DNA from 2 places in the Shewanella vaxholmensis genome. Region 1 is predicted to be linked to the other one. Evidence: riboswitches for the same ligand, from Rfam matches in the RefSeq annotation. Region 1 holds a riboswitch; the other holds the start of a gene.
What was found. Region 1 has a riboswitch for cyclic di-GMP ahead of Q4Q46_RS04805 (glycosyl hydrolase family 18 protein). Riboswitches for the same ligand answer to the same signal wherever they lie in the genome.

Region 2: linked by a shared signal. The riboswitch ahead of gbpA (N-acetylglucosamine-binding protein GbpA) and the one ahead of Q4Q46_RS04805 (glycosyl hydrolase family 18 protein) in region 1 are both predicted to bind cyclic di-GMP.

What each region holds. Positions count from the first base shown of each region.
Region 1 is NZ_JAUOEV010000003.1:251,633-255,453, reverse strand. Features, by position in the region: gene Q4Q46_RS04815 (aminopeptidase P family protein) at 1-213, opposite strand, end outside; gene Q4Q46_RS04810 (ROK family protein) at 621-1,406, shown strand; cyclic di-GMP riboswitch class I at 1,719-1,807, shown strand; gene Q4Q46_RS04805 (glycosyl hydrolase family 18 protein) at 1,920-3,821, shown strand, end outside.
Region 2 is NZ_JAUOEV010000017.1:3,528-7,348, forward strand. Features, by position in the region: gene Q4Q46_RS14610 (aromatic amino acid transport family protein) at 1-459, opposite strand, end outside; gene gbpA (N-acetylglucosamine-binding protein GbpA) at 1,025-2,470, opposite strand; cyclic di-GMP riboswitch class I at 2,593-2,692, opposite strand; gene Q4Q46_RS14620 (TMEM165/GDT1 family protein) at 3,104-3,658, shown strand; gene katB (catalase KatB) at 3,785-3,821, opposite strand, start outside.

The DNA.
Region 1 (3,821 bases):
ACGGCCGTCGGTAAATATTACGGCTTTATCTTTCAATACGATAGCCATGCCTGCCGAACCGGTAAAGTGGGTTGCCCAGTACAAACGTTCGTTGTGTTCTGGCACATATTCGCCCAGATACTCGTCGGCGCGGGGAATGATAAAAGCATCGAGATTGGCAGAAGATAATTCGCTGCGAATAGCGTCGAGGCGGCTGGCGATAGAATGTGACATATGGGCTCCAAGTGAGACTGGCACGCTGTGCAAGTCGGTAGGCAAAGCTTGCCTAAGGATACGTTTATTTGAGTTCTAACCAGCTCGGATTATCGCAAGCCTAACGCGCGAGATGCAAGGGGAGCGAATAAAGGATTTTGTATACAATCGTGAATTTGTGCTGACTGCGATGAGCAAGCTAAGCTTTTAAATCCTTAATTTATTTGTGTGACTCTTAGCATAAAATATTTGTGTGACTCTTAGCATAAAACTTGAGTAAAACAAAATGTCAGTCATGTTTTTTTAGACTTGTTCCTTACAAATTAGCTACTTAAGTTTTATTCAATCGCTAACATTTGGACCCTATGCTAACATTTGCCATCTCCGCTCGGGGTCAGAGTGGGGCGCATGTATCAGTGGAGTAAGCGATGCAAATACTAACAATAGATGTGGGCGGTACGACAGCCCTGTTCGAACTTCAGCTCGCGGGACATACAGAACAATATAAAATTCCCACAGGCGAAGGTTTTAAAATTGAAGAGTTAAATAATCAAATCGCTGCGCTTGAATGCGATTACGACTTACAGCATTACCAATTAGCGATTGGCGTACCTGGACTGGTACAAAATAATCGTCTGGTTGCCTGTAAATCATTACCCGGGCTCAATGGCTTGAGCTTCGATACAGTTAAAACCCAAGGTGAGCTTAAGTTTATCTGCAACGATATGGATGCGGGTATGCAAGCCACGTGCGATGCCAAATATGCCTGTGAGTTGTTGGTCATGTGCGGTACTGGGATAGGGATGTCGATTGCGTTTAATGGGCAAGCCTTTACAGGTGCGACGGGGGTTGCAGGCGAGTTGGGGCATTGCCGCGTGATGACAGAATCAGGTGAATTTAGCTTAGAGCAACTCGCCAGTGGCGATTCTGTGCGCAGCCGTAACATCACCACTCAGGATGATTTATACCGTGCGGGCAGTTACCTTGGTATGGGGCTGGCGTGGACCGTGAATTTATTTAATCCCAATCGGATTTGGCTCGCGGGTAACATGATGAACAGTGCTCCTTACTACAAAGGCTGCCTCGAAAGCTTAAAGCAAATGGCATTGAGCGCGCCCTTAGCTGAGATGAAAATCAACCGCGTCGATGATATGGAAACCTTAGTGTGCCGAGGTTTATCTGTGATGCTCGCAAGGGATTATCCTCGCGCATAAGGATCATAGATGTTGTTCGCTTCTGGTTTTGAACTATTAGATTACAGTGGCTTAGTCCTAGCAATTTAAGCAGTATTAGCAGCATAAATAGTGAAATTGAGAACAGGACAGATGATGCCTTTGGCTTATCGTGTCCTGTTTTTTTATGGCTAAAATAGTCAGCAAATCATTAATTATCAAAGTAAATATTAGAAATAGTTGAACTGTATTTAATTGCTTTCTTATCAGACCACTACCTTAGTTGATAATATTTTGTTGCAATTTTATTGTGCTTACGTCTATGCTGATTATCGCAATGACAACGTTGTCATTGTGTGTAAAAGGCAAACCAGTTGAAAAACTGGGACGCAAAGCCTCCGGTCTAAGGGTTCGTCTGTACCTATGATAGCGGGGATACCACAGGTTTTTCTTCGTGCAATCGTTAATCGTTTTGCATGGTCTTAAGAGTGTTGTTTCCTGTCTACGCTTTGTTTGCCTTATTGATTCATATAAAAAATTCAATAGGGATATCTCATGTTCAAGACTCAAATTTCAACATCAGCCTTGCTGGTGGCCTCTGCACTGGCATCTACCGTGAGTGCCAATGCATTTGCCGCAGCGCCCGGTAAACCGACTATAGGTTGGGGCGAAACCAAGTTCGCGATTATCGAAGTGAATCAAGCCGCTACGGCTTACAATCAGTTGGTAACCATTAAAGATGCTGCCGATGTGTCAGTTAGCTGGAACCTCTGGAGTGGCGATGTGGGCAACAAAGCCCAAGTGCTGCTCAACGGTAATGTCGCTTGGGAAGGTCCCTCGGGCGCTTCTGGCACCGCTAACTTTAAGGTGAATAAAGGTGGCCGTTATCAGATGCAAGTGCAACTTTGTAACAGCGACGGTTGTACGGCAAGCGATGCCAAAGAAATCCTTGTAGCCGATACCGATGGCAGCCATTTAGTGCCACTCAATGCTCCGCTTAAAGAAAACAATCGTCCATACGCTAACAAGTCGGGAAAAGTGGTTGGCAGTTACTTTGTCGAGTGGGGTGTGTACGGCCGTAAGTTCCCAGTTGATAAGATCCCTGCACAGAACTTAACTCATATTTTATATGGCTTTACCCCTATTTGTGGTGGTGATGGCATTAACGATAGTTTGAAAGAAATCGACGGCAGTTTCCAAGCGTTGCAACGTGCCTGTAGCGGCCGTGAAGATTTTAAAGTCGCTATCCACGATCCTTGGGCGGCGGTCCAAATGCCACAGGCGGGCGTGAGTGACTACTCCGATCCCTACAAAGGTAACTTCGGCCAATTGATGGCGCTCAAGCAAGCCCACCCCGATCTAAAGATTTTGCCTTCGGTTGGTGGCTGGACGTTATCTGATCCCTTCTTTTTCTTTGGCGATAAAACTAAGCGCGATACCTTTGTCGCATCGGTGAAGGAATTCCTGCAAACGTGGAAATTTTTCGACGGCGTGGACATTGACTGGGAATTCCCCGGTGGCAGTGGTGCTAACCCCAATTTAGGTAATGCCAACGACGGTGAAACCTATGTGACCCTGATGCGTGAACTGCGCGTTATGCTTGATGAGTTAAGTGCTGAGACGGGTCGTACCTATGAACTCACATCGGCAATCAGTGCGGGTGATGACAAAATCGCTAAAGTCGACTACCAAGCTGCGCAGCAGTACATGGATTACATCTTCTTGATGAGTTACGACTTTAATGGCGGTTGGACAAACACTGAACTCGGTCATCAGACCAATCTTTATGAGGCGAGTTGGGATCCTGATACCCGCTACACCACTGACAAGGGCGTAAAAGCCCTGTTAACTCAAGGCGTAACCCCAGGGAAAATTGTGGTTGGTGCCGCTATGTACGGCCGCGGCTGGACAGGCGTGAATGGCTATACGGGCAATAACCCATTCACGGGGACAGCAACGGGCAAAGTGAAAGGCACATGGGAAGATGGCGTGGTGGATTATCGCCAGATAGTGAACGAGTACATGGGGAGTGGTTGGACTTACAGCTATGATGAAACGGCAGAAGCGGCATCAGTGTTTAAAGCATCGACGGGTGATTTAATCACTTTCGATGATGCGCGTTCCGTTAAAGCCAAGGGCCAATATGTGCTTGCCAATCAGTTAGGTGGTTTATTTGCATGGGAAATTGATGCCGATAACGGCGATATTCTTAATGCGATGCACGAAGGTTTAGGTCATGGCGAAGGGACAACACCACCAGTGAATAAAGCGCCGATTGCCAATGCGGGCGCGGATGTGAATGTCACTGGTCCAGCCGATGTGACGCTCAATGGTAGCGGATCGCGGGATCCTGAAAATGAGGCGCTGACGTATCTTTGGACGCAAGTGTCTGGCCCAACTATTGCCATCGCAAACGCCGATATGGTGAATGCGGCGATTCAATTGGGTGCAACGCAA
Region 2 (3,821 bases), on a different contig from region 1:
CAGCAGTAAAATCATTAACGAAAACAGCAAGCGGGACACTTTATCGACCCAAGCTACACCGAGCGCCGCAAATCCGCCGAGCACTAGGGTAAACAACAATACGGCGACTTGATTATCGAGCACGATATCGAACATGTTCTTCGCTTTAAGCACTAATAGCGATGACCCACCGGTGAGATAAGCCGCAGTCAAAGCAAATAATAAACTTAAGAAAGAAGCGCCTTGAATGATTTGACCTTTTTTACCCAGTAATTTACCCGTAATGGCATGCACGTTATCACCTACGCCAGTGCGTAAGTTAATTTCGAGCATCAGTAATGAGGTATAGGCAGATACGCCCCAAATAACGACGAGTAACACTAACGCCGGAATAATACCTAAAGCCGCGGTAGCTAAAGGTAAGGCTAACATACCTGCGCCAATGGCCGTCCCGGCAACGATGGCGATCGAGCCTAACATTTTTGAATTCACACAATAGTCCTGTTCAATGATTAATTATTATTTTATTTGAGTAAGATTTGAACCGATAAAGCCTTGCGTCTTAAATCGAAATAAGCAACACATCACTTAAAGCAGCTTCAAAAAGCATCCAATCGGATCTCATTCCTGCAGATCAATTGGCCCCAATAGCTTTTGAATATTTCAACCCAGTAGCCATTGAGGCTAACTAAATCGGTTGCATAAAAGTGGCATGACTTTCAATTGTGATAATCCTAATAACAACATAGGTAAAATAGATAGTTTGGGACATTAACAGAGCCAAACCCAGTGGGCAAGCCAGTTGTGAACAAAGATAAGTCGCGCACTGTACGGTAACAACTTAATAGCGCTGTGGTAAACGAAAACATACAAACCAACAAAATCGCTACCTTTGTTGGAAATACTTGGGGTTCAGCATTGTGGGGGAATCGAGGTCAAACGTATACTTGACTGTCGCGAGCGCGCTGAATATGGGCTTAAACATATTCGCTGTGTTTAAGCCCAATCACATCATGTTGAGAATCGATTAACTCAACATGTTAATTTACAGCTCAGTCCACGCCATAGTCCAAGAAGCGCCAACACCTGGCTCAAATCCTGTGGCAGAAGCCGACCACTGCATGCAATAGCCGCTATAGGGGAATGGCTTACATTGATACACTTTGCCATTTTTAGGCTGTAACACTGTGGTGCCCGCAACGTAACCTTTCACCCCTTCAGGGAAGACAAAATCCGCTTCCGGCGTTGGTGCTTGATCCTTTAAGAAGAGATCAAAGTTCTGCTGAATAACATCACCTTGTTTAGGCTCAGCTTTAACCTGCAAGTGATAATGCCCTGCTTTAGGCGCAACCACGTCTAACACTAAGCTCGCACTAGTATTATTAACGGTTTGGCTCACAAAACCCGCAGCCGTGCCATCGTGGCTAAACAAATACGCAGACACTAACATTTCAGCATTGCTGGTGACATCAAAACGAACCTGCGCCGCGCCGTCGATAATTTGATAATCGTCGGCAAGTGAAGTGACTTCTAAGCTGTTGCCCGGTGCGGGCGCCAGATCAAATCCCACTTCGACACGCTCAATACCTGAAGTCGTCGCAGTAAAAATGTCGTTTTTGCCATACACAGGCTCAATCACACCTGATGCATTTTTTTGTCCCGCTTTTAACTGAGACTGCTGGGCATTAATCGCGCTCGCTAATAGAAAAGGCCAATTTTGTTTATCACCTTGAGTCGCATCGCTAATAGTAATCACTGTTTGCTTAGCCGGTTGCTCACCATTGGCATCGAACACTCTGGTCATCACTTTATCGCCTGCCTTGAGATCGAGTGACGGATTGATGTCGCCCACATCGAGCCATTCACCCGGTACGACGGGACCCGAATCTAAGTTCACATCGATAGCATTGTAGAAACTGTTGGTGGTATCACCCACTTCCCACACGGCTAGAATCACTTGATAACCGCTGCGACCTTCTGGCACATAGCAGTCATGGGTCACTAACTTAGGTGGCTGCACCATGCCGCCATCGACCACGCAGAATGGCGCTAAGTCAAAGCTCGCGCGGCTTAAAGCTTGGTTTTGATTCCAATCTTGGCGAGTTAAATAATAACGCCAATTGCGGGTGACATGATTGGCAGTGAACTGCCAACTGAACTTATTCCAGCCCGCTTTAATATCTGTCTTTGACCAACGGCTGGGACTCTGTTCATCTAAAGGCGAGAAAGCACCATTACCCGCACTCGCCAGTTTGCCATCCGCAGGACCTGACTCAGGAAAACCCGATGGTCCTTCAACGCTTTGCGGTTCCCATTGCACCGCGCCACAGTTGGCATTGTTGCCGGTTTTACAGGCATAGGAGCGTGACTCTGGCGCCACAACATAACCGTGTGCCTGCGCAGAAATACTCACAAATGTATTTGCCGCCATCACTGCGGCGGCCAATAAACTCAATTTAGAAACAGGGGAAAAAACAGTAGGATTTGCCACTTTAATGCACTCCATTTGCACCCATCTTAGCCAGTATTGGCTTGGGCTTAGGTATAAAAGTGGTATTTGGGCAAACAACAGCATTAAACAGCAGTCGTTTATCTTTCACAGAAATCGAATTCTGCGGCAACTCCGCTATCTTAGTTCACTAAAAAATCCATTTACAACCTTAGACCGGAAGCTTTGCGTCCTAACTTTTCAATTAGTTTGCCAAATACGGTAGGTGTCATCGAATCACTACGAGTTAATAGTATGTAATCAAGTAGAAATGACCTGGCTAAATTAGCAACAAAAGACAACGCTGTCAAAAAATTAACCCATTTATATTCATATAATTACAGAATGTTGCGCGGTATTTTTCTGACGCCTGTCAAACATCCATTCGTGCCTACTGCGATAAACTCGTGCTTGAAACCGAATTTCACTTAGGTATAATGCCCACCTCGCTTCGGGGGAGTAGCTAACTGGATTTCGAGCCATCGTCATCTAGGGTGAACATCAACATACTTGGCCACACGCCATGGTGTTCACAGCAAATCATCGATTTGCCCAGCAAGACCTGAGCACAATGACTGCACCTAGGGGTGGACGGTTTATTGTGCTTATGTCTTAACCACCCCTAAAGGATCACACTTGGAAGCCCTACTTGCCTCAACCTTTACGGTTGCTATTGCCGAAATTGGCGATAAAACTCAATTGCTTGCACTTATTCTCGCCGCAAGATTTAAAAATAAAACCGCCATTATTTTAGGCATTTTTCTATCAACGTTATTCAACCATTTTGCCGCCGCTTGGATTGGTCAATGGGCGATTAACTGGGTCAGCCCAGATCTTGCCCGCTATTTAGTGGCTGCGTCCTTCTTCGCGATAGCCCTTTGGGTGTTAATCCCAGATAAAGTCGATGCCGAAGAGAGCCGTTTCTATAAAATGGGCCCCTTCCTCGCCACCTTCATCCTGTTTTTCATCGCCGAGATGGGGGATAAAACGCAAATCGCAACGGTAGTGTTAGCCGCAAAATACGATTCATTAACTATGGTGGTTGCAGGCACAACCTTAGGTATGCTGCTTGCCAACGTACCTGTGGTGATCGCAGGCCATTTCAGCGCCGAAAAATTACCTATGTTGTGGATACACCGCGGCTGCGCCGTATTATTCGCACTCTTAGGCGTTGTCACTCTGCTGTTCTAAATACTTTGAAGCTTGAATTACCGCAACAAAAAAGCCAGTGATAAACATCACTGGCCTTTCTACTTACGACGGTTTTATTGAGATAAACAGTGTCGACTTAGAAGCTTAACTTCTTAGAAACGCAGTTTATAACCCTAATGCCGTTCTAATACGCTGACCGTAA